DNA from 2 places in the Stenotrophomonas genospecies 5 genome. Region 2 is predicted to be linked to the other one. Evidence: predicted binding sites of a transcription regulator. Region 2 holds the regulator's gene; the other holds the start of a gene.
The links. Region 2 encodes FliA, which starts transcription of late flagellar genes. Its sites were predicted from a motif close to TAAAGTTTNNCNNNCNNNGGCCGATAA; they were not measured.
Positions count from the first base shown of each region.

Region 1 (14,737 bases), 1.9 Mb from region 2:
GTTGCCGCCGATCGCCTGTACCCACGCACCGGTCGCGTCGCCGGTGCTGCCCGGCGACGCATTGCCCGCACGCCGCGACAAGGCTGCATCACGCACGTAGCGGCTGCTCTCGACCAGCACCAGCGGCGTGGCGGCATGCAGCTCGCCGCTCAGGCCGTCCAGCGCGGCGCCGACCTGGGCGGGGAACAGCTGGGTCAGCGGCCGGGGCAGGCCCTGGTTGATCGCCAGGCCATCGGCTACGCCAGCGACGGCGCGCTGGTTGCGCGTGGTGGCCGCGGTGGCCAGCAGCGCACCCCGGGCCACGTCGATGCGCGCACCATTGGCGCTGTAGGCCAGGCTGAACTGCAGGAACGGCGAGAATGCACTGAAGTCGGTACGGGCGAACTGACCGTTGATGCCACCGTCGGCGCGCAGGATGTTGAACTGCTCACCCAGGTAGTACACGCCCGGTTCGGGCAGCGCGACCAGTGTGCCGTCCAGCGTGGCGGTGCCGGTGACGTGCAGCTGGTCGCTGCGGCCTCCCGGCGCCAGTTCAGACGCGAACACACCGGTAGCGCCCTGCACATAGTCACCGTTGACGGTCAGCGTGCCGATCGAATTGCCCGGCGCGATGATGCCGTCGACCCGGGTGGTGCCCAGGGTGCCGACACCCTTCAGCAGGCCATTGGCGCCTACGGTGGTATTACCGCCGGTCTGCGTACCGTTGAAGGAGATCACGCCGCCATCGACCACCAGGTTGCTGTGGTCCAGCACGCCGCCGGCGCTGACCGTGCTGACGCCGCCGGTGGTGTTCAGGGCGGTGGAGACCAGCGAGCCGTTGAGCAGGAACTGGCCCCCCTTCACCTCCACTGCCGAGGTGAGCGTGTTGGCGCCATTCAATTCCAGGACGCCCTCGTTCACCACCGCACCGTTGAAGCTGTTGTCGCCGCTCAGGCGCAGCCAGCCGATGCCGGACTTGGTCAGCTTGCCGGGGCCACCGATGTCGTTGGTCCAGTCATCCCAGGCCTCGCCTTCCCAGACCTTCAGGCCACCGGCCTTCTGGTTCATCACCACATCGGTGTCCACGCGCAGCGAGCCGAAGCCTTCGATGGCCTTGCGCAGGTCGACCATGCCCCAGCCGTAGATCTCATCGATGCCCGGATCGCCCAGATCGCGGGCGGTCGTCAGCAGCACGTCGCGGACCTGTGCGTTGTCCAGGTAGGGGAAGCGCTCAAACAGCAGCCCGAGGGCGCCGGTGATGTGCGGCGCCGCCATCGAGGTGCCCGTCTTCAGGCCGTAGGTGTACTCGGTGTTCTCGCTGTCGATGATCAGCCGCAGGTACTCGCTGGTTTCCTCGACGCGTCCCTGGATCTCACCGGAGACGATGGTGCTGGCGATGTCGGTGCCCGGGGCGGAGATGCACCAGTTGGCGGCGGCACCGCAGATGCTGGAGCTGTCGTCGAGCACATAGTCGGTTTCGCCATCGTCGGCGACCGGCTGGCGCACGTTGGCCACGGCCAGCCAGTAGGGTTCGATCTCCGGCTTCCAGCGGGGCAGGGCCGCAGTGATGCCCGCGACGGCCCCGCTGCCGTTGCCGGCCGACCACACCTGGATCAGGGTCGACCCGGGGGCAGCGTCGCTGCCTGCGTAGATGCTGCCGTAGACGTCGTAATCCGCGCCAATCGCGGCGTACTGGCGGTCGAGCGCCGCGGCACTCATGTTGCGGGTCGAGATGCCCCAGCTGTGGTTGATGGCGCGCACGCCCTGCGCCTGGATCTGCGCATACATGTCCAGTACGGCGTCGTCGTCCGGGTCGGTGCGGTACACCGCGCGGGGGCGATAGAAACCATCCGGATCCAGGCGCCACTCATAGTAGGTGTCACCGAACACGCGCGCTGCCGTCAGGTCGGCACCGAAGGCCACGCCATGCATGCCGGTGCCGTCGCGGTTGGCGCCGATGGTGCCCAGCACGTGGGTGCCATGATCGGCGTAGCTGAAGCCGTAGGGCAGGCCGGCCGCGATCAGGCGACCGGCGAGCGCCGCCGGCACCCCGGCACCGAGGCCGTAGTAGTTGTAGCCGGGTTGTTCGCCGCGGGTCTGCGCGCAGGCCCCTTCGCCGGCGACGATCCCCGCCGTCGCGCAGTCCGGGCCGATGGTGATGCTGGTGGTGTTGCGGCCGGCGAATTCCGGGTGGGCCAGCGCCGAGCCGGAATCGAACAGCGCCAGGCGTACACCCTGGCCGGTCAGGCCGCGGGCATAGGCATGGTCGGCCCCCATCGCGGCCAAGCCCCAGTCGGCATTGAACTCGTCGCTGTGCCAACTGGCGGCGTCGCCCGCATTGCCCAGGACCGGGGTGGACGTGGCCTGCGCCGAAGCACCGACGGTTGCGTCCGTCCGTGCACCGCCTGGCTGGGCCCACGCCGCCTGCAGCTGGCGCTGCCGTTGCCAGGCATCGAGTGAATCGGAGGCCATCGCCGGCAGGGCGGCTGCCAGCAGCAGGGAGCTGGCCACCGCGAGTGCCAGCGGGCGTTGCAAGGGGGAACGGGAGCGGGACGAACGGCCATGCAGCGGGTGATTCATCAGGCAAACTTCCTTGATTGACGGTCTACCCAGCCGCTAACTGTCCTGGATGCGTTTCACCCCCAGCGATGTGACGGAAATTTTGTTAACGCGTTAATGTTTTGTGACGAAAGCCACACTTTTTTCGCCCTGCCGCATCAGTCTGTACACGCCCCCTGAAGATTGACGGCGTGCCGGCCGGTCGCGCAGTTTCGTTTTTGCCCCTCATTGAACAGGAACGTCATGGCTGTCAGACGCATCGTCGCCAACATCGCCACACCCGATCCGACGCGCGCCGCCGCGTTCTACGGCGGCATCCTCGGCATGCCGGTGGTGATGGATCATGGCTGGATCGTCACCTACGCCGGGCAGCACACTGCGCCTGCGCAGCTCAGCTTCGCCAGCGAGGGTGGGTCGGGAACGCCGGTACCGGACCTGTCGATCGAGGTGGACGATCTGGATGACGTTCTGCAACGGATCCGCAGCGCTGGCATCGACGTCGTGTATGGCCCCGTCGAGGAGCCATGGGGCGTGCGTCGGTTCTTCGTCCGCGACCCGTTCGGGCGCCTGCTGAACCTCCTCAGCCACGGCTGAGGCGCGTCGCTCAGTCCTGCTGACCCGGTTCGTCGCGGCCCTGTGGACCTTGATCGGACTGCTGGCGCTGCTGTTGTGCGCGGGCGTGGCGTGCATGCCCGCCTTCGCGACCGATCGCGGCCATGTGCTGGCGATCGCGGCTGATGGCTTCGCCTCCTTTGCGGCCGGCAATGCGCGCCTCGGCGGGACTGAATTCATGGGCGTTGCCGGAGGCATGGGCGGCGCGCCCACCCTTGGCGGCGATCGCGCGCTGCGTGCGCTGGTCCATCGACGCGAACCCGCGGTTGCTGCTGGCCATAGGGGATCTCTCTCGGCGTGGCGGAGTCTCATGCTTGCCGACGGCAGGCTAACGGTGCGTCCGCGGATGGCGCGTGGCCTTCACGCTGTGCCTGCCTGCTGTTGACGCTGCACTTGCGCAGCGCCGCTATCGCCCTCGACACAGGCCACGCCTAGAATCGGTTCATCCCGGTAGCTCCCGGGCGCTGTTGAGTGAATGGACTCAATGAAGATTCTGTTGACCGGAAGTTCCGGGCGGATCGGACGCGCGATCTTCGGCGCGTTGGCGGCCACCCATGAAGTCATCGGGCTGGACCGCAGCCCGTTCGCCACTACACGCATCATTGCCGACGTCACCAACACGAAGGCACTGGAGCGTGCCGTGCGCGGCGTGGATGCGGTGATCCACACCGCTGCGCTGCATGCACCGCATGTCGGGCTGGTGCCGGACACGGTGTTCCAGCAGATCAACGTGGAGGCGACCGCGCAGCTGCTGCGGCTGGCGCGCGATGCTGGCGTCGGACGCTTCGTGTTGACCAGCACCACCGCCCTGTACGGCCATGCCGTGGTGGCGGGCGGTTGCCGCTGGATCGACGAAGACACTGAACCCCTGCCGAGGACCATCTACCACCGCACCAAGCTGCAGGCCGAGGCGCTGGCCGAAGCCGCGGCATCGGAGGCGTTCGCCGTGCGCGTGCTGCGCATGGGCCGCTGCTTCCCCGAGCCTCCCGAGCGCATGGCGATGTTCCGCCTGCACCGGGGCCTGGATGCACGCGATGTGGCCAGCGCGCATGCCGCGCTGCTGCACAACGGGGGCGCACCGTTCCAGCGCTACATCGCCTGCGCGCCGACCCCCTTCCGGCGCGAGGACTGCCTGGAACTGGCCACCCAGCCACGCCGGGTGCTGGCGCGGCGCGCACCGCAGCTGCTGGCCGAGTTCGAGCGCCGCGGCTGGCCACTGCCGCTGAGCATCGACCGCGTGTACGACGGCAGCCGTGCGGTTGCGGTGCTGGGCTGGCAGCCGCGCTACGGTCCGGACGATGTACTGCAGCAGTACGCGGCAGGCAGCATCGAAGTGCTGCCACGCACGCAGTGGTTGAAGGACCGGGTGGTCGAGTAGGTTCGCCGCACGTATGAGCCATCCCAAACTGAGTGCATTCAGCTTGACGCAGGGCAACGGCTCAACCCCGCCGCGGAACGGCCGCTAACCCGGTGCGCCCTTGCGGTGCCGGGCATCGCCCGGCTCAGACAGGTCGCCGCGCGAGGGATCGCGCACCAGCGCGGCGCCAACGCGGTGCCGGATGTCCTGACCTGCCTTGCGGACCCTCCCATGCCGTCTTCCCGCTCCGCCGCTGCCCGTCGTCCGGGCAGCATCGCCCACAAGCTGATGCTGGGCACCGCTGCCATCGCGCTGTTGTGCTTCGGCCTGACCGCCTTTCTGATCTACCGCCAGGCCAGTGCCAGCCTGATCAACGCGTCGCGGCAGACCATGGCCAGCGAGGCGCATGCCGAAGCGCGCCAGGTTGCGGCCGATCTGGGCACCGCCTTCGCCAGCAACGATGCCATGGTCGAGGCCGTCCTGGCCCAGCGCGCGCGGGGCGACCAGCCTGATCGTGCCAGCCTGGCGGCCGTGCTCGGCGAACAGCTGCGCGCGCACCCGGAGTGGCTGGGCAAGAGCACCATGTGGGAGGCCGATGCCTTCGATGGCAAGGACGCGGAGTTCGTCAACAGCGAGGCCCATGACGCCACCGGTCGCTACATGAGCTACTGGGCCTGGCAGGATGGCAAACCGCAGCAGTCGGTGATGACCGACTACACCGACACCGCCAGCGGTTCCGGTGACTGGTACATGGGGCCGAGCCGCGACAAGCTGCCCAAGGTGAGCGAGCCCTATGCCTATGAGATCGCCGGCCAGCAGGTGCTGATGAGCACCCTGAGCACGCCCATCGTGGAGAACGGCACGTTCCTCGGCGTGTTCACCGTCGATTTCTCGCTGGCGGCGCTGCAGAAGCATCTGGCGACGCTTGCGCCGATGGGAGCAGGCCGCGTTGAACTGCTTTCGCCCAAGGGCGTGGTCCTGGCTTCGGCCGACGCCGCCGAGATCGGCAAGCCGCGCACCGATGCCTTCACCCGCGACATGCTGGCCGGAATCGCGGCCGACAGGACCGTCGAAGCGTTCGAGCCGGATGCCGCCGGCAATGTGCGCCTGTACGTGCCACTGCGGGTTGGCGATGCCCCGCAGCGCTTCGCGCTGGGTGTGGTGGTGCCGCATGCGGTGATCGTGGCCGAGGCTCGCCAGCTGCTGTGGCTGACGCTGCTGGTCGGCGTGCTGGCCGCGCTGACATTGAGCGCCGGCGTCTACCTGCTGCTGCGTCACCTGGCGATCCGGCCGCTGGCGCAGGCGGTACGCATTGCAGGTGACGTGGCGGCGGGCAAGCTGGACACCGCGCTGCCGGCGCGCGGCAACGATGAGGTCGGGCGCCTGCTCGAGGCGATGCAGGGCATGCGGGGACAGCTGCAGGCGGTGATGGCGGCGCAGGCGGAGATGGCACGCCGCCATGATGCGGGCGAGCTCAGTTACCGGATGGACGCGGCGGCCTTCCCGGGGGAGTACGGTCGCATGGTGGCCGACAGCAATCAGCTGGTGGCGTCCAGCAATGCGGTCACCCAGCGGCTGGTGGACGTGATGCAGCGCTACGCGGTGGGCGATCTGAGCGTGGACATGGAGCCGCTGCCGGGCGAGAAGGCGGTGTTCACCGCCGCCATGGCCACCACCAAGAGCAACCTGGCGGCGATCAACGAGCAGATCCAGCAGCTGGCCGCCGCTGCTGCCGCCGGCGACTTTGCCGTGCGTGGTGACAGTGAGCGGTTCGAGCACGATTTCCGCCGCATGGTGACCACGCTGAACGCGATGATGCAGGCCAGCGACCACAACCTCGCGGCGCTTTCCACGCTGCTGCGCGCCATCGCCGCCGGCGACCTCAGTGCACGCATGCAGGGCGACTTCCATGGTGTGTTCGCGGTGATGCGCGACGATGCCAACAGCACCGCGCAACAGCTGACCCATATCGTCGGCCAGATCCAGCAGTCAGCGGCGAGCATCCGCCTGGCGGCCGGCGAGATCGCCGCTGGCAACAGCGATCTGTCGCGTCGCACAGAACTGCAGGCGGCCAACCTGGAAGAAACGGCAGCGTCGATGGAGGAGTTGACCTCCACCGTGCGCCAGAATGCCGATCATGCCCTGCAGGCGAACACGTTGGCCGCATCGGCGGCGGACGTGGCCAGCGAAGGCGGAAAGGTGGTCGGCCAGGTGGTACAGACCATGCAGCAGATCGAAACCTCATCGCAGCGCATCGCCGAGATCATCTCGGTGATCGACGGCATCGCTTTCCAGACCAACATCCTGGCCCTGAACGCCGCCGTTGAGGCCGCGCGTGCGGGCGAGCAGGGACGCGGCTTCGCCGTGGTGGCCAGCGAAGTGCGTGCGCTGGCCCAGCGCTCGGCCGCAGCGGCGAAGGAAATCAAGGGACTGATCGACGCATCGGTGGCCCAGGTCGGCAGCGGTGCGCAGCTGGTGCACCGCGCAGGCAACACCATGCAGGAGATCGTCGGCCAGGTCGGGCGGGTCAACGAGATCATGGCCGAGATCTCGGCCGCCTCGCGCGAGCAGTCGGCCGGCATCGAGCAGGTCAACCAGACCGTGGTGCAGATGGATGAAACCACCCAGCAGAATGCGGCGCTGGTGGAAGAGGCCAGTGCTGCCGCGCGCGCGATGGAAGAGCAGGCCGAGCAGCTTGCGGTGGCGGTGTCCCGCTTCCGGCTGCAGTCGGCCACGGGCACGACGGCCACGCTGCGCGCGGCCTGACGCCGGAAACGAAGACGCCCGGCGGGGGCCGGGCGTCGGTTGCATCCTTGCCGCGCGTCCGTGCGCAGGTCTGAGTGGCTCAGAACATTCCTTCAAACGGGTTCCAGCGGATCCGGCCTTCCACCTTCTCCAGGTAATAGCTGTAGTTGGTGCTGGAGGCGACCAGGACATTGAAGGCGATGAACACCGCGCGGCCGACGATGTCGGGCAGGAACATCGTGATGGCCGCCAGGGCGATGGCGATGCCGATCACCACCAGCGCCTTGCGCCACATGCCCAGGATCAGCAGGTAGATGGGGCCGAAGAACAGGGCAAAGATGTTCAGGTTGATCTTCAGGCGGTCGCCGAAGGACAGGGCCCGCCAGGCCTGCTTGAAGCCGGGCTCCTTGGGCGCGCCGTGCTGGCGGTAGAAGTTGAAGCGGAATTGCCACTTGGGGCTGAAGTGGGTGAGGTCGACGGTATTCATGGGAGGAACGTCCCTGTGAGAAAACGTTTTCATGCTACCGGAAATGCCTATTCAGGATCCAGCGCTGCGTGCCTGGAACGTGACACATGTCCTTTGCAGGCGCAGGCCTCACCGGCTTGCACGTCACCCATCCGCCTTGTTTTTAGGATAGGGTGCGCAGTTCCGCTGCCGCCCGGTTGGACCCGCGCGGCAGCGGGGATGTCCACGGAGGTTGCATGACCACACCCGCTACACCAGAAAACGCACCGGGACCGGTGCTTCTGCCCACACCCGAAGTGGTGCAGGCCCAACAACTGCTCGCCCGCCAGCAACTGGCGGTGGCGATGGACCGTGCGCGCACCGCTGCCCTGCAGGACGCGGCCGGCGTCGTCCTGCAGGACGAGTAACGCGCGCTGCTGAAGTACGATCAATCGCGTTGGCCCCGCCGCCAGCGCGACCGCCGAGGGATGTGCCGCCGCCCGTTTTGCTCGATCCAATTGCGGTCGATCCGGCAGGCCGTCGGCAGCCTCGCCTGCTGTTTGCTGAATGGGGAGAAATCCCGGCGTAGGCCTTCGCACCCGGCTTACATGTAGCGGCCTAGACTGGGCCGCATTTTCGATTCCGCCCCGTTGGAGATCGTGTGGGTTCCGGTAGTGACAGACAGCGACTGCGCGGCCTCAGGCCGACGCAGCCAGGACAAGTGCGGGCGCCGGGAAGGCGCGCCGGGAACCTTCGTGCATGCAGCCTGGCCCGGACGGCCGGCCATGCCGACTGCGCGGAGTAGGCGCCGATGGGGGTGCAGACCATCCATGCGGAGGCGGAATCGGCCGGGCCTGACGCCGGCTGGGCGCTGCTGCCTGCCGAAGTGCCTTTGCCGATGCCCGAGCAGACCCTGCGCGAAGGGCAGCTCAGGGTGCGCCGGCACCGCACCTCGCCACGCCTGATCGGCCTGCGTCGGCTGTACATCCTGGGCGGCACGCTGGTGATGACCGCAGCGGCCACCCGGATGATGTGGCGGGTGTTGTCGGTCAACGGCATCAGCGTGCTCGAAGCCTGCCTGCTGGTGCTGTTCGTGGGCCTGTTCGCCTGGATCGCGCTGTCGTTCGCCAGCGCGGTGGCAGGCTTCCTCACCGCCGTGTTCGACCGTGGCTATCGCCTGGGCATTGATCCGGACAAGCCGCTGCCCACCGTGCACAGCCGCACGGCGCTGCTGATGCCGACCTACAACGAGGATCCGCGCCGGCTGCTGGCCGGCCTGCGTGCGATCTACGAATCGGTGGCGGCCACCGGCCAGCTGGAGCGTTTCGACTTCTTCGTGCTCAGTGACACCCGCCGTGACGATATCGCGCGGGCCGAAGAGCAGGTCTTCGCCGAGCTCCGCGAGCAGGTGCCCGACGGCCGCATGCGGCTGTTCTACCGCCGTCGTGGCGACAACAGCGGCCGCAAGGCGGGCAACATCGCCGACTGGGTGCGCCGTTTCGGCGGGGCCTACCCGCAGATGCTGATCCTGGACGCCGACAGCCTGATGACCGGCGACAGCATCGTGCGCCTGGTGGCCGGCATGGAACACAACGCTGACGTCGGCCTGATCCAGACCCTGCCGTCGGTGATCGGCGGACGCACCCTGTTCGCCCGCATGCAGCAGTTCGGTGGCCGCGTCTACGGGCCGGTGATCGCCCGGGGCGTGGCCTGGTGGCACGGCGCTGAAAGCAACTACTGGGGCCACAACGCCATCATCCGCACCCGTGCCTTCGCCGACCATGCCGGCCTGCCATCGCTGCCTGGGCGCAAGCCGTTCGGCGGCCACGTGCTCAGCCACGACTTCGTCGAAGCCGCGCTGATGCGGCGTGGCGGCTGGGCCGCGCACATGGTGCCGTACCTGGGGGGCAGCTATGAGGAAGGCCCGCCGACCCTGACCGACCTGCTGGTGCGCGACCGCCGCTGGTGCCAGGGCAACCTGCAGCACGGCAAGGTGGTCGGCAGCCGCGGCCTGCACTGGATCAGCCGCATGCACATGCTGATCGGCATCGGCCATTACTTCACTGCGCCCATGTGGGCGATGCTGATGCTGATCGGCATCGCCATCCCGCTGTTCCAGGAAGGCATCGACTTCAATGCCGTGCTGCACCTGGCGCCCGGCGTGTACTGGCGCGCGCAGGACGAGCAGCAGGTGGTGCGCCTGTTCGCCGCCACCATGGCGGTACTGCTGATGCCCAAGGTGCTGGGCTACCTGGCGATGCTGCTGGACCCGGTGGATCGTCGTGGCTGCGGCGGTGCGTTCCGTGCCTTCGTGTCGATGCTGGTGGAGACCGTGCTGGCGGCACTGATGGCGCCGGTGGTCATGTATGTGCAGTCCCGCGGCGTGGCCGAAGTGCTGTCCGGACGCGACTCGGGGTGGGACGCCCAGCAGCGCGACGACGGTGGCATTTCCTGGATGGCGCTGGTGCGCGGTTACGGCGGCCTGGGCCTGTTCGGCGCCTTCATGGGCGTGCTGGCCTGGCTGGTCTCGCCGTCGCTGGCGGCATGGATGGCGCCGGTGGTGATCGGCATGGTGCTGGCCATCCCGGTGGTCGCACTGACCTCGTCGCGCGGTCCCGGTGCGTTCCTGCACCGGCTGGGCCTGCTCGACATCCCCGAGGAGAACATTCCGCCGCCGGTGCTGGTACGCGCCGCGCAGCTGCGCCGGGAAGCGGCCGAACAGCCACCGCTGTACTGATCGCCCCACACCGGCGGCATAATGCGGCTCGCATCTGAAGGAGCCGCAACATGCTGCAAACGGTGGAACAGGAAACCGGCGCCTCGCCGCAGTGGTCGGTGATCTGGCTGCACGGCCTCGGCGCCGATGGCCATGACTTCGCCCCGATCGTTCCGGAGCTGGTGCGTCCGCACTGGCCGGCGCTGCGCTTCGTGTTCCCGCACGCCCCGGTGCGGCCGATCACGATCAACAACGGCGTGCCGATGCGCGGCTGGTACGACATCGTCGGCATGGATTTCCGTTCCCGCGCCGACATGGCCGGCGTGCGCGAATCGGTGGCCCAGGTAGAGGCCCTGATCGCCCGCGAGATCGAGCGGGGCATCACGCCGGAGCAGATCTTCCTGGCCGGCTTCTCGCAGGGGGGCGCGATCATTCTTACCGCCGCGCTGTCGCGCACGGCGCCGCTGGCCGGGCTGATCGCGCTGTCCACCTACCTGCCCGACGCGGACAGCGCCGAGCGCGTGGCTACCGCAGTGGACGTGCCGGTGTTCATGGCCCACGGCAGCGGCGACCCGGTCATTCCGCAGGCGGTAGCCGCACACAGCGCGCAGGCGCTGCGCGCGTTGGGCCTGCAGGTGCAGTGGCACAGCTACCCGATGGCGCACCAGGTCTGTGCCGAGGAGATCGATGCCCTGGGTGACTGGCTGCAGGAACGCCTGGGCGTCGCCTGACCCATGTCACCGGCCAGCACGCCTCCCTGGATGCCGGAACTGTGCCGCCTGCGGCGGCTGGCGGCGATGCTCGGCCTGGCCGAGCTGGTGGTGGTGCTGCTGGCCCTGGCCCCCGATGGCAGCCGTCACTGGACGGTGGGCGAGCTGCTTTCGGCCAGCGGTTTCGCACTCTGGCTGGCGCTGGCGGTGACCGCCAGCCTGTGCATGCTGCGGCAGGCGCTGTCGAGGCTGCCACCGCTGCTGGGCGCCGCTGCGGCGATCGCACTGGCGGCGCTGATCGCCGTGGTCTGCGCGGGCATCATCCACGCGCTGTATGCAGTGCTGGGCGACAGCTTCGCCCGTGGCATCAGCTTCTGGCGCTTCACCCTTGGCAGTGCGGCCACCAGCGCACTGATCAGCGCGCTGGCCCTGCGCTACTTCTACGTGAGCGACCGCTGGGCCGCGCAGGTGCAGGCCAACGCACGTGCACAGGCCGATGCACTGCAGGCCCGGATCCGTCCGCATTTCCTGTTCAACAGCATGAATCTGATCGCCAGTCTGCTGCATCGTGATCCGGCGGTGGCCGAACGCGCCGTGCTGGACCTGTCCGATCTGTTCCGCGCGGCGCTGGGGGCGGGCGATGGAGATTCCACCCTGCAGGCCGAATGCGAGCTGGCCGAGCGTTACCTGTCGATCGAGTCGCTGCGCCTGGGAGAGCGCCTGCAGGTGCATTGGCAGCGTGACGAGCCGCTGCCGTGGGAGCAGCCGCTGCCGCGGCTGGTGTTGCAGCCACTGGTGGAAAACGCGGTGCTGCATGGCATTTCGCGGTTGCCGGAAGGTGGCACCGTCGAGCTGCACGTGGCGCGCGAAGGCAACGAGCTGCACATCCGCGTACGCAATCCCGCTCCCGATCCACAGACGCCGGGGCTGGCCCTGGCACGCGGCGCCGGGCATGCCCAGCACAGCATCGGTCATCGCCTGGCGTGGCGCTTCGGCAGTGCCGCACGGATGACGGCCGGCTGGAGCGAGGGCTACTATGCCTGCCAGGTGACGGTGCCGATCCAGTGAGGGAACGATCGTGAGGGTAGTCATCGCCGATGATGAACCGCTGGCGCGCGAGCGCCTGCGCAGCCTGCTGGCGGCGCAGGAGGGGGTGGACGTGGTGGCCGAGGCCGGTAACGGCGAGCAGGCCCTGCACGCCTGCGCGGAACTGCAGCCGGACCTGGTGCTGCTGGACATCGCGATGCCCGGACTGGATGGGCTGGAAGCGGCCCGTCACCTGGCCAGCTTCGAGCCACGCCCGGCGGTGGTGTTCTGTACGGCCTACGACGCGCATGCCTTGTCGGCATTCGAAGCGGCGGCCATCGACTACCTGATGAAGCCGGTGCGTGCCGAGCGGCTGGCAGCGGCCATCGCGCGCGCGCGGACCTTTCTGGCCGGGCGCGGGGGGCAGCCACAGCACGACGCGGGGCAACAGGCACGCAGCATGCTGTGCGCCCGGCTGCGGGGCAGCCTGCGGCTGATTCCACTGGATGACATCCATTACCTGCAGGCCGAGGAAAAGTACGTGGTGGTGCACCACGCGCGTGGTGAGGACCTGATCGAGGAGTCGCTGAAGTCGCTGGAGGAGGAATTCGCCAGCCGCTTCGTGCGCATCCACCGCAACTGTCTGGTGGCGCGGCACGAACTGGTGGAACTGCGTCGTGGCGTGGGCGGGCAGGTGCAGGCGGTGCTCCGGCATGGCAAGCAGCCGCTGGAGGTCAGCCGCCGCTGTGTGGCGACGCTGAAGCAGGAACTGCGGCATCTGTGAGTGTCCGGCGCGGCCTGCGGCCGCGACTGCTTGCGGGCAACGTCTGAAGCAAGAGCAACAGCAACAGCAACTGCAGGTTGTGTTCGGCTCTGAGTTGTTGCGTGTTGGGTGAGTCGGGATGGGCGGGCGAGACACGCCGTAAACCCATCCATGGGGGCTCGATGGCGCCATCCATGGCGCCAACGGTCCCGCCCGCCCATCCCGACTCACCCTCGCGAATTTCCCGGTGACGGACGGCAAAAGCGTTGGTGATATCGGATGGGAGAGAGGGGTCTGACCCCGAGAGCCGCTGGCTGTTGCTTCTGCTTCTTTCTTTTGATCTTCCGTGGCTGGCGCACACGGAAACTGTCAGAGGCCGGGCGGGGTGGGTTGCGCAGGGGCGTGAGCCGCATGGATGCGGCGACCGAGCTTACATGGACGTACTTGCAGCGGCCCCTGCGCAGCCCATCCCGCCCGGCCAAGCACGGCTGTTGCTTCAGCCTTGTCCCCAGCCAGCCATGAGGGGCTCCGCCGTTGGCCGTATCCGCGCCGAAGGCGCGATAATGACCGGATGGAAACCGTCCGCATCGCCACCCGCAAGAGCCCGCTCGCCCTCTGGCAGAGCGAACACGTCGCCGACCGCCTCCGCCAGGCCCATCCCGGCCTGCACGTGGAGCTGGTCCCGATGAGCACGCGCGGCGATGAAGTGCTCGACCGCTCGCTGGCCGCCATCGGTGGCAAGGGCCTGTTCCTGAAGGAACTGGAGCTGGCCATCCTGCGCGGCGACGCCGACTGCGCCGTGCATTCGCTGAAGGATGTGCCGATGGAACTGGATGCGCCGTTCGTGCTGCCGGCCATGCTGCCCCGTCATGACCCGGCCGACGGCTTCGTCTCCAACCTCTATGCCTCGCTTGATGCGTTGCCCATCGGCGCGCGCGTCGGCACGTCCTCGCTGCGCCGCCAGGCCCAGCTGCGTGCGCTGCGCCCGGACCTGGAACTGCTGGACCTGCGTGGCAACGTCAATACGCGCCTGGCCAAGCTCGACAACGGGGGCTACGACGCCATCGTGCTGGCCGTCGCCGGGCTGGAGCGCCTGGGACTGGGCGATCGGATCGTGCTGCGCCTGCAGCCGCCGCACTGGCTGCCGGCGCCGGCGCAGGGCGCCGTGGCCGTGGAGTGCGACGGCAGCAATGCGCCGCTGATGGCCTTGTTCGCTGCGCTCGATGACGCCGCGACACGCGCCTGCGTGGAAGCGGAGCGGGCAATGAACCGCGCGCTGCATGGCAGCTGCCATGTGCCGGTGGCGGCGATCGCGCAGTGGCAGGGGCAGGACCTGCACCTGCAGGGGCTGGTCGGCAGCGCCAGCGATGGCCGTGCGGTGCGCGCCGAAGGCGTGGGCCCGGCCAGCGACCCGGACGCGCTGGGCCAGCGCGTGGCGCAGAGGCTGCTCGATGGCGGGGCGGGTGAGCTGCTGAACGCCTGACCCGGCCGATTCCCTCGGCCAGGCGCTGCGGAACAGAAACGAAAACGGGCGCCAGGCGCCCGTTTCGCTTATTTGAACTTGTAGACCACGTTCATGGTGGTCAGCGTATCGGTCTTGCGCTTGTCCACCGCGACGTCGCTGTTGTAGCGGGCCTGCCAGCCGGCCTTCAAGGCCAGGTGTTCATTCATGCTCACCGACAGGCCGAAATCGTTCTGGCCGAAGGTGTTGTACGACCCCGATTCGACCAGCAGCGTGTTGACCAGATCGGTGTTCTCGGTAAGCGAGTACTTCATGTCGAACAGGCCACGACCGATCAGCCCGGTACGGGTGCGATCATCCTCG
Region 1 covers NZ_JBTMUW010000001.1:2,771,787-2,786,523, reverse strand. Annotated here, with positions in the region: gene ACX9OW_RS12765 (autotransporter domain-containing protein) at 1-2,559, opposite strand, end outside; gene ACX9OW_RS12760 (VOC family protein) at 2,782-3,132, shown strand; gene ACX9OW_RS12755 (KGG domain-containing protein) at 3,143-3,430, opposite strand; gene ACX9OW_RS12750 (NAD-dependent epimerase/dehydratase family protein) at 3,635-4,528, shown strand; gene ACX9OW_RS12745 (methyl-accepting chemotaxis protein) at 4,739-7,273, shown strand; gene ACX9OW_RS12740 (DUF2628 domain-containing protein) at 7,353-7,739, opposite strand; gene ACX9OW_RS12735 (hypothetical protein) at 7,955-8,125, shown strand; gene mdoH (glucans biosynthesis glucosyltransferase MdoH) at 8,509-10,434, shown strand; gene ACX9OW_RS12725 (alpha/beta hydrolase) at 10,485-11,144, shown strand; gene ACX9OW_RS12720 (sensor histidine kinase) at 11,148-12,191, shown strand; gene ACX9OW_RS12715 (LytR/AlgR family response regulator transcription factor) at 12,202-12,933, shown strand; gene hemC (hydroxymethylbilane synthase) at 13,484-14,395, shown strand; gene ACX9OW_RS12705 (DUF481 domain-containing protein) at 14,464-14,737, opposite strand, start outside.
Region 1: ACX9OW_RS12745 (methyl-accepting chemotaxis protein) is a predicted target of FliA. The motif match lies at 4,590-4,616, and genes of this name have one in related genera.

Region 2 (14,737 bases):
TCCCTGCCAGCGTGCAGGAATCCGACGCGTCCCGGTTCCGATGAGGTCAGAACTCCTGCCAGTCGCCGTCGAGTGCCAGCGCCGGCTGCGCCGCCGCGGCGCGTGCGACGCGCTGGGGGGCCGGCCTGGCCGCTGGAGCTGCCGCTGGCATTCTGCGCTGCGCCGCCACGACCACCGCCGGTAGCGGTGCTTCGTTCTGTGACTCCAGGCGGAAGCGGGCCACGGCCTCACCCAGCTGCACAGCCTGTTCCTCCATTGCCCGCGCAGCGGCGGTGGCTTCCTCCACCAGCGCGGCATTCTGCTGGGTGGTCTCGTCCATCTGCACCACGGTCTGGTTGACCTGCTCGATGCCGGCGCTCTGTTCCTGCGAGGCCGCGGAAATCTCGGCCATGATGTCGGTCACGCGCTGCACCGAGGCGACGATCTCGCCCATGGTGGCGCCGGCCTTGTGCACCAGCGCAGAACCATCGGCGACCTTGCCCACCGAGTCGTCGATCAGGCCTTTGATCTCCTTGGCGGCGGCGGCCGAGCGCTGGGCGAGGGTGCGTACTTCGCTGGCGACCACCGCAAAGCCGCGGCCCTGTTCACCGGCACGGGCGGCCTCGACCGCGGCGTTGAGGGCCAGGATGTTGGTCTGGAAGGCGATGCCGTCGATGACGCTGATGATCTCGGCGATCTTCTTCGAGGAAGCTTCAATGGCGGACATGGTGGTGACCACCTGGCCGACCACTTCGCCGCCCTGGGAGGCGACGCCATGGGCACCGATGGCGAGCTGGTTGGCCTGGCGGGCGTGCTCGGCATTCTGGCGCACGGTGGAGGTCAGTTCCTCCATCGAGGCGGCGGTTTCTTCCAGGTTGGCGGCCTGCTGTTCGGTACGGCGCGACAGGTCGTTGTTGCCCGAGGCGATCTCGCCGGCGGCCAGGGTGATGCTGGAGGCGCTGGCCTGGATCTGGCCAACGATGCGGGTCAGCTGGGTGACGGTGGCATTGGCATCGTCACGCATCCGTGCGAACACGCCGTTGAACTGCCCGTCCATGCGCGCGGTGAGGTCCCCGGCAGCGATCGACTGCAGCAGCTGCGAGAGCTGGCCGAGATTGCTGTCGGCGACCTCCATCATGGTGTTCAGGTGATCGATCATCACCTTGAAGTCGTGCTGGAAGCGCTGTGCGTCGCCGCGCTGGCTGAAGTCGCCCGCGGCGGCTGCCGCCGCGAGCTGCTGGATCTGCGTATTGATCGCCAGCAGGCTGGACTTGGCCGCATCCATCGACTCATGCAGGATGGCGCGGCTGCCGGGCAGGCGGCGCGCGTCCGGTGCGAGATTGCCGACGGCATACTGGTTGAGTACGTCGATCGCATCGCGGATGGCGTCCAGGTGCTCGAAAATGACCGTATTGATGCCGCTGGCGAGCTGGCCGTAGACACCCGGGAAGTCTTCCGGGATGCGATGGCTGATATCCGGTCCGGCATGCATCTGCGCCATCAGCTGCGTCTGCTCGGAGAATCGGCGCAGCATTGCGGTCATTTCCGCGGTGGCGGACAGCATCTGGCCGGCCTCGTCGTTGCTGGTGGCGCGGGTGCTGACGCTCAGGTCACCGCGGGCGACTGCCTGGATGGCCTGCACGGCCTTGCCGAGCGGACCGGTCACGGCCCGCGAGATGACCGTGGCCAGCGCGGCGGCCAGCAACGACAGCAGTACGATGCAGCCGATGATGGCGATCATGCTGGCGCGATGGGTGGCGTTGGCATCGGCGATCCGCGCGTCCATCAGGCCGGCGATGTGGGCACCCAGTGCCTTCAGGGCGTCGAACAGTTCACGCCGTGCCGGGCGCGACTGCTCGTCGGAAATCTGCTGCGCCATGATGCCGTCGCCGGCGGCCACTGCGTCACGCATGGCCTTGTTGGCGGCGAAGTAGCGATCCACCTGCGCCGAGGCGGCGCGATACAGTTCGCGTTCCTTGTCCTGGGCTGGCAAGGCGGCATAGGCCGCCAGTTCATCGCGTACGGCTTTGGCGGTGGCGTCCATGCGCTTGTTGTAGTCGGCCACCTTGTCCGGTTGGTCCAGCATGGTCAGCTGGGCCAGCTCGTAGGTGCGGAATTCACCAAGCTGCGAGCGGGCTTCGCCCAGATGCTGCACCGACGGAATATCGTTGCTGGCCATCGCCCCCAGCTGGTCGTTGGCCTGGCTCAGGCGCAACAGTGCGAACGCACCCAGCAGCAGGGTCATCAGGGTGGTGAGGGTGAACCCCACGGCCAGCTTGCGGGCGATGGGCAGATCGTGGAACCACTTCATGCAGGTGCTCCAGGTGGGCAGAGTGGCGGGCGTGCGTGCCGGCCGGGGAGTGCAGCGTGAATCGGAGCCGATGCGAGTCCGGTCACGACTGTCACTGCGAGATAGCGGCGCACGGCCGGCGGACTTTATGGATGGGCGTCACATCCGGATGCGTAGGGACGGCGGCGCGGACGCGTTGCAGGGGCCGTGTTCCGGCCTGCACGCGGGTGGTTTCCTGTGGCGCCGTGGGCCGACGGAGTTCACGAAATGGAGCGGGAGGCGCACACTCGCCTTGCTACCGGGCTGCGCACAAACGAAAGCCGCCGCCCGTGTGGGGCGGCGGCCCTGGATCACCTGTGCTCGGACTCAGGCGGCCTGCGGCACGCGCAGCGAGCGAACCAGCCCACCGATGTCGACGATCAGTGCAACGCGGCCATCGCCGAGGATGGTGGCGCCGGACACGCCGCCGATACGCCGGTAGTTGTTCTCGATGTTCTTGACCACGACCTGCTGCTGACCGACCAGTTCGTCCACTTCCAGTGCGATCTTCTGCCCGTCGCCTTCCACCACCACCACCAGCGATTCGCTGCCGGGCATGCGGGCGCCGTACCCGTAGTACTCGCTGAGGGACAGGATCGGCAGGTACTCGCCACGCACGCGCAGCACGCGCCCTTCGCCGGCCATGCTGCGGATGTCCTCCGGCTGCGGCTGCAGGGCTTCCAGCACATAGGCCAGCGGCAGGATCAACGTCTCGCCCGCCACCGCCACGGTCATGCCGTCGAGGATGGCCAGGGTCAGCGGCAGCCGGATCAGGGTACGCGTTCCAGTGCCCAGGCTGCTTTCGATCTGTACTTCACCGCCCAGCGCCTGGATGTTGCGACGGACGACGTCCATGCCCACGCCGCGCCCGGAGAGATCGGTGACGGCGTCGGCGGTGGAGAAGCCCGGCTGGAAGATCAGGTCCCAGACCTGCGAGTCGGTGGGATTGTCGGGGACGCTCAGGCCGCGTTCGGCCGCCTTGGCGAGGATCCTGGCGCGATCCAGGCCGCGTCCGTCGTCGCTGACTTCGATGACGATGTGGCCTCCCTGGTGCGACGCCGCCAGGGTGATGGTGCCGGTCTCGTCCTTGCCTGCGCCCTTGCGCACGTCCGGCATTTCCAGCCCGTGGTCGATGGAGTTGCGGACCAGGTGGACGAGCGGATCGGCGATCTTCTCGATCAGGCCCTTGTCCAGTTCGGTGCCTTCACCGATGGTGCGCAGGCGGACCTGCTTGCCGAGGCGGGTGGAGAGGTCGCGGACCAGGCGCGGGAAGCGGCGGAACACGGCGTCGACCGGCAGCATGCGCACGCCGATGACGGCTTCCTGCAGGTCGCGGGTGTTGCGTTCGAGCTGATCCAGGCCGGCGAACAGGCTCTCGGCAAGCACCGGATCCAGCGCATGCGAGACCTGCTTGAGCATGGCCTGGGTGATGACCAGTTCACCGACCAGATTGATCAGTGCGTCCACCTTGTCGACACTGACGCGGATCGAGGTTTCCGCGTCCTGGCTGGTGCCAGGGGTGCCACTGGCGGCAGGGGCGGCGGCAACGGGGGGTACTGCAGCAACGGGCGTGGAAGGGGCGTTGGCTGTTGTATCGGGGGCGCGGGTGGCCAGGCTCGGCGGCGCGGCCGGACGGATGTCCAGTTCGCAGTCGTCCAGCACCCACGCAAAGGTGTCTTCGATCTTGCTGCGCGGCACCTTGCCGACCAGGCCGAGGTCCCACGCAAGATGGGCTTCGAGAGGGTCAAGCTGGGCGAAGCCGGGCAGGCGTTCGAGCCGCGCAGCGACCTGCAGCGAGCCGAGATGTTCCAGTTCGCGGATGATGCGCAGCGGATCATTGCCACTCATGAACAGTGAGGGCGCGGGGGTGAAGCCGATCTGCCAGGCTTCGGGCGTATCGTCCACCGGTGCTGCGGCGGCAGCCGCGGCCGGGGCGCTGGCTGCCGGCTGGCCGGACAGCACTGCCTCCAGCCGCGCCTTCACCGCGGCGACGGCCGCCGGATCGGCCGCCTGGCCGTGCTCGGCCTCGCGCAGCAGGGCGCGCAGCACATCCACGGACGACAGCATCGCATCGACCGCGTGGCCTTCCAGCGCGCGCTTGCCGGCGCGCAGCTCGTCCAGCAGCGTTTCCAGTACGTGGGTGAGCGCGGCGATGGCATCGAAGCCGAACGTACCGGCACCGCCCTTGATGGAGTGGGCGGCGCGGAACACCGAGTTGATGATCTCCGCGTCCTGCTGCCCCGACTCCAGGGCCAGCAGGCCGGCCTCCATCGCGTCGAGGCCTTCGCGGCTCTCTTCGAAGAAGGTGGCGTGGAAGCGTTGCAGGTCCATGCTCATGCAGTGGTGATCCGGAAGCGAAGAAGGGGAACGGTGCGGGGCGATCAGCCCAGCACTTTCTGCACGATGGCGACCAGCTGTTCCGGGTTGAACGGCTTGACCAGCCAGCCGGTGGCGCCGGCGGCCTTGCCTTCGGACTTCTTGTCGGCGGCGGACTCGGTGGTCAGCATCAGCAGCGGCGTGAACTTGTAGTCCGGCAGCTGGCGCAGCTCGCGGATCAGCGCAATGCCGTCCATGTTCGGCATGTTGACGTCGGTGACCACCGCGTTGAAGCGCTGTCCCTTCGCGCGGCCGAGCGCGACCGCGCCGTCTTCAGCTTCTTCGACGGCAAAACCGGCCGAGGTGAGGGCGAAGGACACCATCTGGCGCATCGACGCCGAATCGTCCACCACCAAGATACGTGCGCTCATGCAGCGTTCTCCACAGATTTCAGGTTGTCATGGGGTACGTCCAGGCCCAGAGCCTGGGTGACGCCCAGCAGGCGCGCGGCGTCACGGAAGGTTGCAGTGCAACCGTGGAAGCCGGTGTCCAGGCCCGCCTCGCGGCGTGCCTGCACGAATGCACACAGCACCTGCACGGCGGCGGTGTGGACGCGGCCGACCTGGCTTGCATCCAGGGTCAGCTCGCCAACCTGCGCTACCAGCGGGGCGAGGCGGTTCTTGAGCTCGGTGCTGGTCTCGATGCCGAGATCCTCACCCAGTTCGACAGTGCTCATCGTTGCTCCGGACAAACGGTTCCGTCATCCATATCGGCACCCGCCAGGGGTTCTTTAGGGGGCGGTGAGGCCCTGCGTGCCCGTTCCGACGGGCCCGGGCAACGCGTGGCCCCCGCCTCAGTTGAGCAGGCGGGTGGCGTCGAGCAGGATCATCGGCCGTTGGCTGACGCGGGCCACACCACGGAAGAGGTCGTTGGAGATCTGGCAGATGCGGGCGGTATCCGGTGGCTCGATCTGCGAATCAGTGAGATTGGCGACGTCTTCCACGGCCGAGACGCGCAGGCCGATGGTCTCGCCGTCTTCCTCCAGCACCACGATGCGGGTCTGTGCGTCGTCCTCGGCCGCCGCTGCGCCCAGGTGCAGCCCAAGGTCCATCACGGGCACCACCTGGCCGCGCAGGTTCATGATCCCCAGCATCGCCGGCGCAGTGCCGCGCAGCGGCAGCAGGGGTACCGGCAGTACCACCTCCTGCACTTTCAGCAGTTCCAGTGCATAGGCCTGGCTGCCACAGCGCATCCGCAGCCAGCGCGAGGTGCGCTCGTTCGCGCGGCGGTGCTGCGGATGCGGGCTGTTGGCGGGTCGATGGGCCTGCGCCTGCAGTTCCTGCCAGCTGGCAGGGCGGCTGGCGGCGGGTGCTTCGAGGGCGACACGCGGCGGTGCAGCCGCTGCCGGCGGCGCAGCGGCGGGTGCCGGGGGCACGATCCGCGCGGGCGCCACCGGATCCACCCCTTCGCCGCTGGCGGCGGCCTCGAAGGCAGCCTGCAGCGCGGGGCTGTCGGTGTGGGCCAGCAACGGGCTTTCCGCGCCGTCGGTCTCGTAGATCACCTCATCGGGCAGATCGTCCCAGGTCGGCTGGCGTTCGGCAGCGGCCGGTGCAGCGGACTGGCTGGCGGCCTCGAAGGCGGCCGCCAGAGCGGCGTCATCCACGGGCACCACGTCGCTGCTGCCGGTTTCGTAGATGACCTCTGCCGGCAGGTCGTCCCAGGTCGGCTCGCGTTCGGCGATCGCCGCCGGAAGCGCCGTGTTGCCTGCATCGGGGCTGGCCGCCACCGGGGCGATCGCTTCGCCCAGCAGCTCGTCCAGATAGTCGTCCAGCACGCCGGTGGTGTTCATGCGGCTTGCTCCAGCGCGCGCGCATCCTCGCCAAGGATCCAGTTCAGCGCGCGACGGTAGGCCGCGAGCCCGCGGCCGGGATAGTCCTCGCCGACGCTCGGCAGGGTCAGGCCGGCCGCGTTGCTGACCCGCGTGTCGATCGGAATCGCATCCTCCCAGACGCGTGAGCCGTGGCGGTCCTGCATGCTGCGCAGTGATTCGTTGCCGGTGCGGGTGCGGCGGTCGAACAGGGTGGGCAGGATCGAGATCGGCAGCGGGCGCCGGCGCGAGCGCTCGACCATTTCACCGGTGCGTACCATGCCGTCCAGCCCGTGCAGTGCCAGCGGCTCGGCCTGCGTCGGAATGATCAGGCGGTCCGCTGCCGCGAGCGCATTGATCATCAGCAGGCCGAGTGTGGGCGCGCAGTCGAGCAGGATGTAGTCGTGCTGGCCCTGGTGCCGTGCCAGCGCGTTCTGCAGCGCCAGGCCAAGGCCCGGCTGGTTGGCGCTGCGGCGCTCCAGCGTGGCCAGTGCCGGCTGTGCACAGACGTAGTCCAGGCCGCTGACGCTGCTGGTGTGGCAAAGGCTGGACAGCTCGGCCGGAGGTGCGCCGAACAGCTCAAGTACGCCGGTCGGTGGCGGGTCCACCGGCACGCCGAAGGCGCGGCTGAGCGAGGCGTGGGGATCAAGATCGATCAGCAGCACGCGATGGCCCTGCGTGGCCAGGTTGCGACCGAGGGCCAGGGTGGTCGTCGTCTTGCCGACTCCGCCCTTCTGGTTGGCGACTGCCCAGATGCGCATGGGTTTACTCCTTCATTGCCGGGGGAGCGGCGGCGCCGACACGGCTGCCAGCCGGCACCGGTGGCAACTGCACCGGTGCGATGGGGGACGGGGAGGGCACTGTGGCGGGTGTTGCCGCAGGCCCGGCGGACGGGTCGGCCGCGCCGTTGGCGGCGTTCAGGCGCTGGCCCAGCGGGTCGACCGAGTGCGAGGTGTCGGCCAGGATGATGACCATCACCCTCCGGTTGCGGTTGCGACCCTGCGCACTGTCGTTGTCCTCGCGCGGGCGGAACTGGCCGTAGCCGACCATGGCCAGACGCGAAGGCTGCAGGCCCTGGTCGGCGAACAGGTGGACCACGCTGGCGGCCCGCGCGGCCGACAGTTCCCAGTTGGAGGGGAAGGTGGCGGTGGCGATCGGCACGTTGTCGGTGTGGCCTTCCACCCGCACGCTGTTGGGTACGTCGCGCAGCACACCGGCCAGGCTGGACAGCGTCCCGCGCGCGTGCACGTCCAGCGCCGCCGAGCCGGTCGGGAACAGGATGTCGCTGTTGATCTCCACTTCGATCCACAGCTCGGTGCGGCGCACGCTGATCATGCCGCGCTCGATCAGCGGCGACAGCGCGGCGGTCAACCGGTCGGCGATGCTGCTGAGCTGGCGCTCGGCACGGGCGATCTGCTGCTGGTCGTGCACCGAGACCGGCATGCGCATCTGCGAGGCCATGGCCGGCAGCAGGGTAGGGTCGTGCGAGGGTGCCGGTGCGGACGGGCCGATCTTGGTGCCGGACTTGATCACCGAAGGACTGTCCCAGCCGCCCCCCTGCACCTGCTTGTTGCCGACCTGCACCGGATTGATGGTGCGCGGCGCGCCACCAAAGGCATCGGTGAGCGCATCGGCCATGATCCGGTACTTGCCTTCGTTGATCGAGGAGATCGCATACATCACCACGAAGAAGGCCAGCAGCAGCGTCATCAGATCGGCATAGGGGATCGCCCATGCTTCATGGTTGGCGTGCTCTTCGTGGTGTCTGCGGCGGGCCATGTCAGTGCAGGAAGCCGGACAGGTTGGTTTCGATGTTCCGCGGGTTCTCGCCCTGCGCGATCGAGATCAGGCCTTCGATGACCATCTCGCGGTCGCGGCTGTTGTGGGCGATCACTCCCTTCAGCTTGGCGGCGATCGGCAGGAACAGCAGGTTGGCCGACGCGATGCCGTAGATGGTGGCGGTGAAGGCGGCGGCGATGCCATGCCCCAGCTTGCTGGGGTCGGCCAGGTTCTTCATGACGGCGATCAGGCCCAGCACCGCACCGATGATGCCCAGCGTCGGCGCATAGATGCCCATGCCCTCGAAGACCTTGGCAGCGGCCTGGTCACGGTGTTCCTGGCTGCCCAGCTCGATCTCCAGCATGTGCCGGATCGATTCGGGCTCGACGCCATCGACCAGCAGCTGCAGGCCTTTGCGCAGGAACGGATCCTGCTGCGCTTCCACCTGCGCTTCCAGGCCCAGCAGGCCCTGGCGGCGGGCGATGTTGCTCCACTCGACGATCTGCTGGATCAGCTCGCGACGATCGCTGTGCGGCGGGCGCACGACCCAGCGCACGATCCGGAAGGCATGCCTGAATACGGCGGGTGCGGTGTGCAGCAGGATCGCGGCGATGGTGCCGACGATGACGATCACGAACGCCGCAGGCGACCACAGGGACGCCAGTCCGGCGCCCTTGAGGATGCTGCCGCCGACCAGTGAGGCCAGGGCGAGAAAGAGTCCGATGAGGCTGAGTCTATCCATGGGTCCGGTATCGGCGTGTGTGAATGGGACTTGAGACACCGGTCGATCGCGTACAGACGGTAGTCACAGTTTCTGGTTCGCCAGGCATGGCCCGGCGAGCGTCATCGCAGGCCATCCACGTCGAGGATGAGGGCCATCCGGCCATCACCGATCAGCGTCGCACCGGCGTAGCCGCGCAGGCCGCGCAGGGCCTTCGGCAATGGCTTGATGACCACTTCCTCGCGCCCACGGACCTGGTCCACGACCAGGCCGAAGCGCGCCTCGCCGGCCTGCAGCACCACGATGGTGAGCAGCGCCGAGGCGGCCGGCGTCACATCCAGCCACTGGCGCAGATCGACCAGCGGCAGGGTGTGCGAGCGACGATCCAGCACCGCCCGGCCATCGAACCAGCCCAGCGAGGTGCGCGGTGCATGCAGCACTTCCATCACGCGCGCCAGCGGCAGCGCATAGACGTCCTCGCCGGCCTGCACCAGCAGGGTTGGCAGGATCGCCAGGGTCAGCGGCACGCGGATCAGGAAGCGGCTGCCCCGACCCAGTTCCGACTGGATCTGGATCTGCCCACTGAGCTCGCGGATGCGCGACTGCACCACATCCATGCCGACGCCGCGGCCGGAGATGTCGGTCACCTGCTGCTTGGTGGAGAAGCCGGGCAGGAACACCAGGTGCAGGCATTCCTCGCTGCTCAGCCGGGCCGCCGCCTCCGGGTCGATCAAGCCCTTTTCGCGTGCTTTCGCGCGCAGTTTTTCCGGATCGATGCCGGCGCCATCGTCCTGCACCTCGATGCTGACGTAGTCGCCTTCCTGCTGGGCCGACAGACGCACGTGGCCCATGCGTGGCTTGCCCTGTGCTTCGCGCAGATCGGGCATCTCCACACCATGGTCGATGGCGTTGCGGACCAGGTGCACCAGCGGGTCGGCCAGGGCCTCGACCAGGTTGCGGTCAAGCTCGGTTTCGGCGCCGACCAGCTCCAGGTCCACTTCCTTCTTCAGCGAGCGGGCAACATCGCGGGCGACCTTGGGGAAGCGCGAGAACACCTTGCCGACCGGTTGCATGCGCGTGCGCATCACTGCCGACTGCAGGCGCGCGGTGGCGATGTCCAGGGTCGACACGGCGCGGTCCAGTTCCTCGTCGCGCAGGCGCGCACGCAGGGTCTTGAGCCGGTTGCGCGACAGCACCAGCTCGCCGATCAGGTTGACGATCGCATCCAGCCGCTTGGTATCCACGCGCACGGTGTGCTCGGCCTCGGCCACCGGCTTGTTGGCCGCGGGCTTGGCAGCGGCGGCCGCGGGGCGCGGTGCGGGCAGTGCAGGCGCAGGCGCCGGCGGAGCAGCCACGGGTTTCGCGCCGGGGGCGGCGCCGCCGTGCAGCTGGTCCAGCAGGGCTTCGAACTCATCCTCGCTGATCAGGCCATCGTCGGCCTTGACCGGCGTCGCCACTGCGGTGGGGGCGTTGCTGCCGTGCAGCTGATCGAGCAGGGCCTCGAACTCGTCGTCGGTGATCAGGTCACCGGCAGCGGGCGCGGCTGCTGTGGGGGCGACAGCAGCCGGCGCAGCAGTGCCGTGCACGTCGAACTGGGCGATCAGGTCCGGCGGGGCATAGCCGGGTTCGTTGCCGGAAGACACGGCATCCAGCATCGATTGCAGGTAGTCCAGAGACTGCTGTGCGGCATCGAAGTGATGCGGCTGCAGCACCGCCTGGCCAGCGCGGGCGGCGCCCAGTGCCTCTTCGGCGGCATGGCACAGCTCGACCATGGCGGTGATGCCGAGGAAGCCGGCGCCGCCCTTGAGCGTGTGATAGCCACGGAACACGGCGTTGAGCTGGTCGGCGTCCTGCGGCGCCTGTTCCAGCGACACCAGCTGTTCGCCGAGGCGATCCAGGATTTCCTGTGCCTCGATGATGAAATCGGCGGTGATGTCGTCGGATACCGCGCTCATGCTTACAGTCCCAGGTCCGACAACAGGTCGTCGGCGTCGTTCTGAGAGACCGCGTGGCGGTCCAGTCCCTTCAGTGCCGGTCCGGCCAGCGCCGGATCGGTGCGATGCTGCTCCGGTGGCAGGCCCAGCGCGCCAAAGCCTTCGTGCACGCGGCGGACGATGCCGACCACGCGACGGATGATCTGTCCGGTCAGGTCCTGATAGCTCTGGGTCAGGGCAATCTCGGTCAGGTTGTGGCGGATGCGTTCCAGCTGCGCATCCTGCCCCGGCTGCAGGCCTTCGGCGCGCAGCTGTTCGGTGAGGCTGCGGCACTCTTCGGCCAGGTCCAGGGTGCGGTGCGTGGCCTGTTCGGTCATCGCCACCACATGGTCCAGGCGCGCGCAGGCGTCGTCCAGCTCGCCCGCCTCGCTGGGGACGGTCGGCAGTTCGCCCAGGGCCTGGCCCAGTTCGCGGGCCAGCCGTGACAGGCCGCTCATCATCGGCTGCGTGCGTGCGGCCACCAGGGCGTCGATGCGCTGGCGCCAGGCGCTCTCGTCGCCGGATTCGAGCGCGTCGAGGGCTTCCTGCAGGCGCAGGACGAGGGCGTTCTTGTCGACCGTGGCGTCCATCAGGCGCTGGCCGCCAGGCGTTCGAAGATCTTGCCCAGTTTCTCTTCCAGCGTCTGCGCGGTGAACGGCTTGATGATGTAGCCGTTCACGCCGCTCTGCGCCGCTTCGATGATCTGCTCGCGCTTGGCCTCGGCGGTGACCATCAGCACCGGCAGGGTCTTGAGCTTGGCATCGGCGCGGATCGCCTTGAGCAGTTCGATGCCGGTCATCACCGGCATGTTCCAGTCGGTGACCACGAAGTCGAACGGCTGGCTCTGCAGCATCGACAGTGCGGCATGCCCGTCCTCGGCTTCGGCGGTGTTGGTGAAGCCCAGATCGCCCAGCAGATTCTTGACGATGCGGCGCATGGTCGAGAAGTCGTCGACGATCAGGATGCGCATGTTCTTGTTCAAAGCGGAGTTCCTTTGTTGTTCAGTCGCCCGCGGTGGCCGTGGCCGCCGCAGGCATGTTCATTCTTCAAGCCCGGCATCCGCGGCCTCGAAGATCTTCAGCCGGCCGCGCAAGCGCAGCACGGCCTGGCCGTGGATCTGGCAGACGCGCGATTCGCTCACGCCGAGAACCGCGCCGATCTCCTTCAGGTTCAGCTCCTGCTCGTAGTACAGCGAGAGCACCAGCTGTTCGCGCTCGGGCAGATGGCCGATGGCCTTGCCCAGTTCGCGGCCGAACTCGCCACGTTCCAGGACCTGCTGCGGTGTCGGTCCGCCCTGGGCGACGGTGTCCAGTTCGCCCTGGTCTTCGATGCGCGATTCCAGGCTCAGCACCTGGCCGCGCGAGGCGTCCTCCATCAGCCGCAGGTATTCGGGCAGTGGCATGTCCATGGCCGCCGCCACCTCGGTGGCACTGGCTGCACGGCCCGTGGTCTGCTCCAGGCGGCGGATGGTGGCGGCCGCATCGCGGGCGCGCCGATGCACCGAGCGCGGTACCCAGTCGCCGCGGCGGATCTCGTCGATCATCGAGCCGCGGATGCGGATCGAGGCATAGGTCTCGAACGAGGCACCCTGGTCGGCGTCGTAGCTGCGCGAGGCTTCGATCAGGCCCATCATGCCGGCCTGGATCAGGTCGTCCACTTCGACGCTGGCCGGCAGGCGTGCGGCCAGGTGATGGGCGATGCGCCGCACCAGGTCCGAGTGCTGGGCGATGACCTCGGTCGCCGCCGAGCGCTGGACTTCCCTGTACTGGGCCGCGCCTTTCATGCTGCCACCCCGCGTTGCTTGAGGATGCGCTCGAGGAAGAATTCAACGCCACCGCGTGGCTCGGTGGGGGCCTGCCAGCGGGCGGTGCGACGGGCGATCTCGGTGATCGCCAGCGCCGCCGGGCTGGATGGATAGGCCTTCACCACCGGCTGCTGGCGCTGCACCGACAGGCGCAGCCAGTCATCCTGCGGCACGCAGCCCAGGTAGTTCAGCGAGACATCGGCAAGGAACTTCTCGCAGACCCGGGTCAGCTTTTCATACAGCACGCGGCCCTCGTTGGGGTCGCGCACCATGTTGGCCACCACCTGGATGCGGTCCACGCCGCGCTCGCGCGACAGCACCTTGATCAGTGCGTAGGCGTCGGTGATCGAGGCCGGCTCGTCGCAGACCACGACAACGGTGTCCTGTGCGGCCTGGCAGAAGGTCAGCACGCCATCGGTGATGCCGGCGGCGGTGTCCACCACCATGATGTCCAGCTCGCGTTCCAGTTCGGAGAACACGTTCACCAGGCCGATGTGCTCGGCCGGGGCCAGCTCGGCCATGTGCCGCCGACCGGACGCGGCCGGCACCACCAGCACGCCGTTCGGACCTTCGACGATCACGTCTTCCAGCGAGCAGCGGCCGGCGACCAGATCCGCCAGGGTGTGGGTGGGATTCAGGCCGAGGATCACGTCGATGTTGGCCAGGCCCAGGTCGGCGTCGAGCAGCAGCGTGCGCTTGCCCATGCCGGCCAGCGCCACGGCCAGGTTGGCCGAGACGTTGGTCTTGCCGACGCCGCCCTTGCCGCCGGTCACGGCGATGGTGCGCACAGGGCCGAGCGGCTCGCTGCGGGTGGCCGACAGCGGGAAGGTCTTGGTCAGCTTGGCGTACTCACGCGACGGCATGGTTCAACTCCGGGTTGCAGGGCATATCGGCCGCTCGGCGCAAATCTTCAAGGCGAAGTACAAGATTGGCCGCGCTGGCCCGGTGCAGGTCGTCCGGAACGTCCTGGCCATCGGTCACCCAGGTGATCGGCAGCGCGTGGTCTACCGCCACTGACAGGGCGTTGCCGAAGCGGCCGGTCTCATCCAGCTTGCTAAGCACCAGGCCCTGCAGGTTGGCCGCGCCGAAGCGGCGCACCACCTCGTCCATGTCGCCAAAGCTGGTATTGGCCGGCAGCACCAGCAGAGTGCGGACCTGGCGGGCGGCACGCAGCCACTGCAGCTGCGCGGCCAGGGCGCGGTCGCGCGGGCCCAGGCCGGCGGTATCGATCAGCACCAGCTTGTAGTCCTTCAGGCGCTCCAGCAACTGGTCCAGGTCGGTACCGCTGTTGGCTTCATGCACCGCGATGCCGAGCTGGCGGCCATAGCCGTACAGCTGCTCGCGGGCACCGATGCGCAGTGTGTCGGTGGTGACCAGGGCCACATCGCGCGGCGCGTGCTTCTCGGCGAAGCGCGAGGCGAGCTTGGCGATGGTGGTGGTCTTGCCGGCCCCGGTTGGACCGACCAGAGCGATCACGCCGCCTTCTTCCAGCGGATCGACCGGCGCGATCGGCAGCCTGCGCGAGATCAGGCCCAGCATCAGCCCGCGGCCCCGGTGGGCTTCGGTATCCAGCGGTATCTGCATGGCCACATCGCGGGCCAGCCCGGCATCGAATCCGTACTCGTCCATCAGGTCCAGGGCGGTCGCCCGCACCGGGCAGCCGCGCAGGCGCTCGTCGGTGAAGCGGTTCATCTCGCGCTCGATGACCTGGCGCATGCCGGCCACTTCGTGGCGCAGCTGGCGGATCTCGGCATCGTCCTGTGCAACCACCGTCAGTACCGGCGCCGGGGCAAGGAGCGGCGCCGGGGCCGGCGCGGTCTCCGCTTCAGCGGCAGCGGCAGGGGCTGGCGTGGTCTCGGCAACGTCCTGCGCGTACGGCGGCTCGGGGTGCACGGACTCGGCCTGCGCAGTGGCCGCAGTGGTGATCGGCAGCGGCGGCGGCAGCACTGCCGGCGCGGGGGATTCGTGA
Region 2 covers NZ_JBTMUW010000001.1:892,829-907,565, forward strand. Annotated here, with positions in the region: gene ACX9OW_RS04185 (methyl-accepting chemotaxis protein) at 47-2,290, opposite strand; gene ACX9OW_RS04190 (chemotaxis protein CheA) at 2,636-4,645, opposite strand; gene ACX9OW_RS04195 (response regulator) at 4,690-5,055, opposite strand; gene ACX9OW_RS04200 (STAS domain-containing protein) at 5,052-5,360, opposite strand; gene ACX9OW_RS04205 (chemotaxis protein CheW) at 5,478-6,473, opposite strand; gene ACX9OW_RS04210 (ParA family protein) at 6,470-7,252, opposite strand; gene motD (flagellar motor protein MotD) at 7,257-8,270, opposite strand; gene ACX9OW_RS04220 (flagellar motor protein) at 8,272-9,012, opposite strand; gene ACX9OW_RS04225 (chemotaxis protein CheA) at 9,114-10,946, opposite strand; gene ACX9OW_RS04230 (protein phosphatase CheZ) at 10,949-11,554, opposite strand; gene cheY (chemotaxis response regulator CheY) at 11,554-11,946, opposite strand; gene ACX9OW_RS04240 (RNA polymerase sigma factor FliA) at 12,004-12,747, opposite strand; gene ACX9OW_RS04245 (MinD/ParA family ATP-binding protein) at 12,744-13,631, opposite strand; gene flhF (flagellar biosynthesis protein FlhF) at 13,618-14,737, opposite strand, start outside.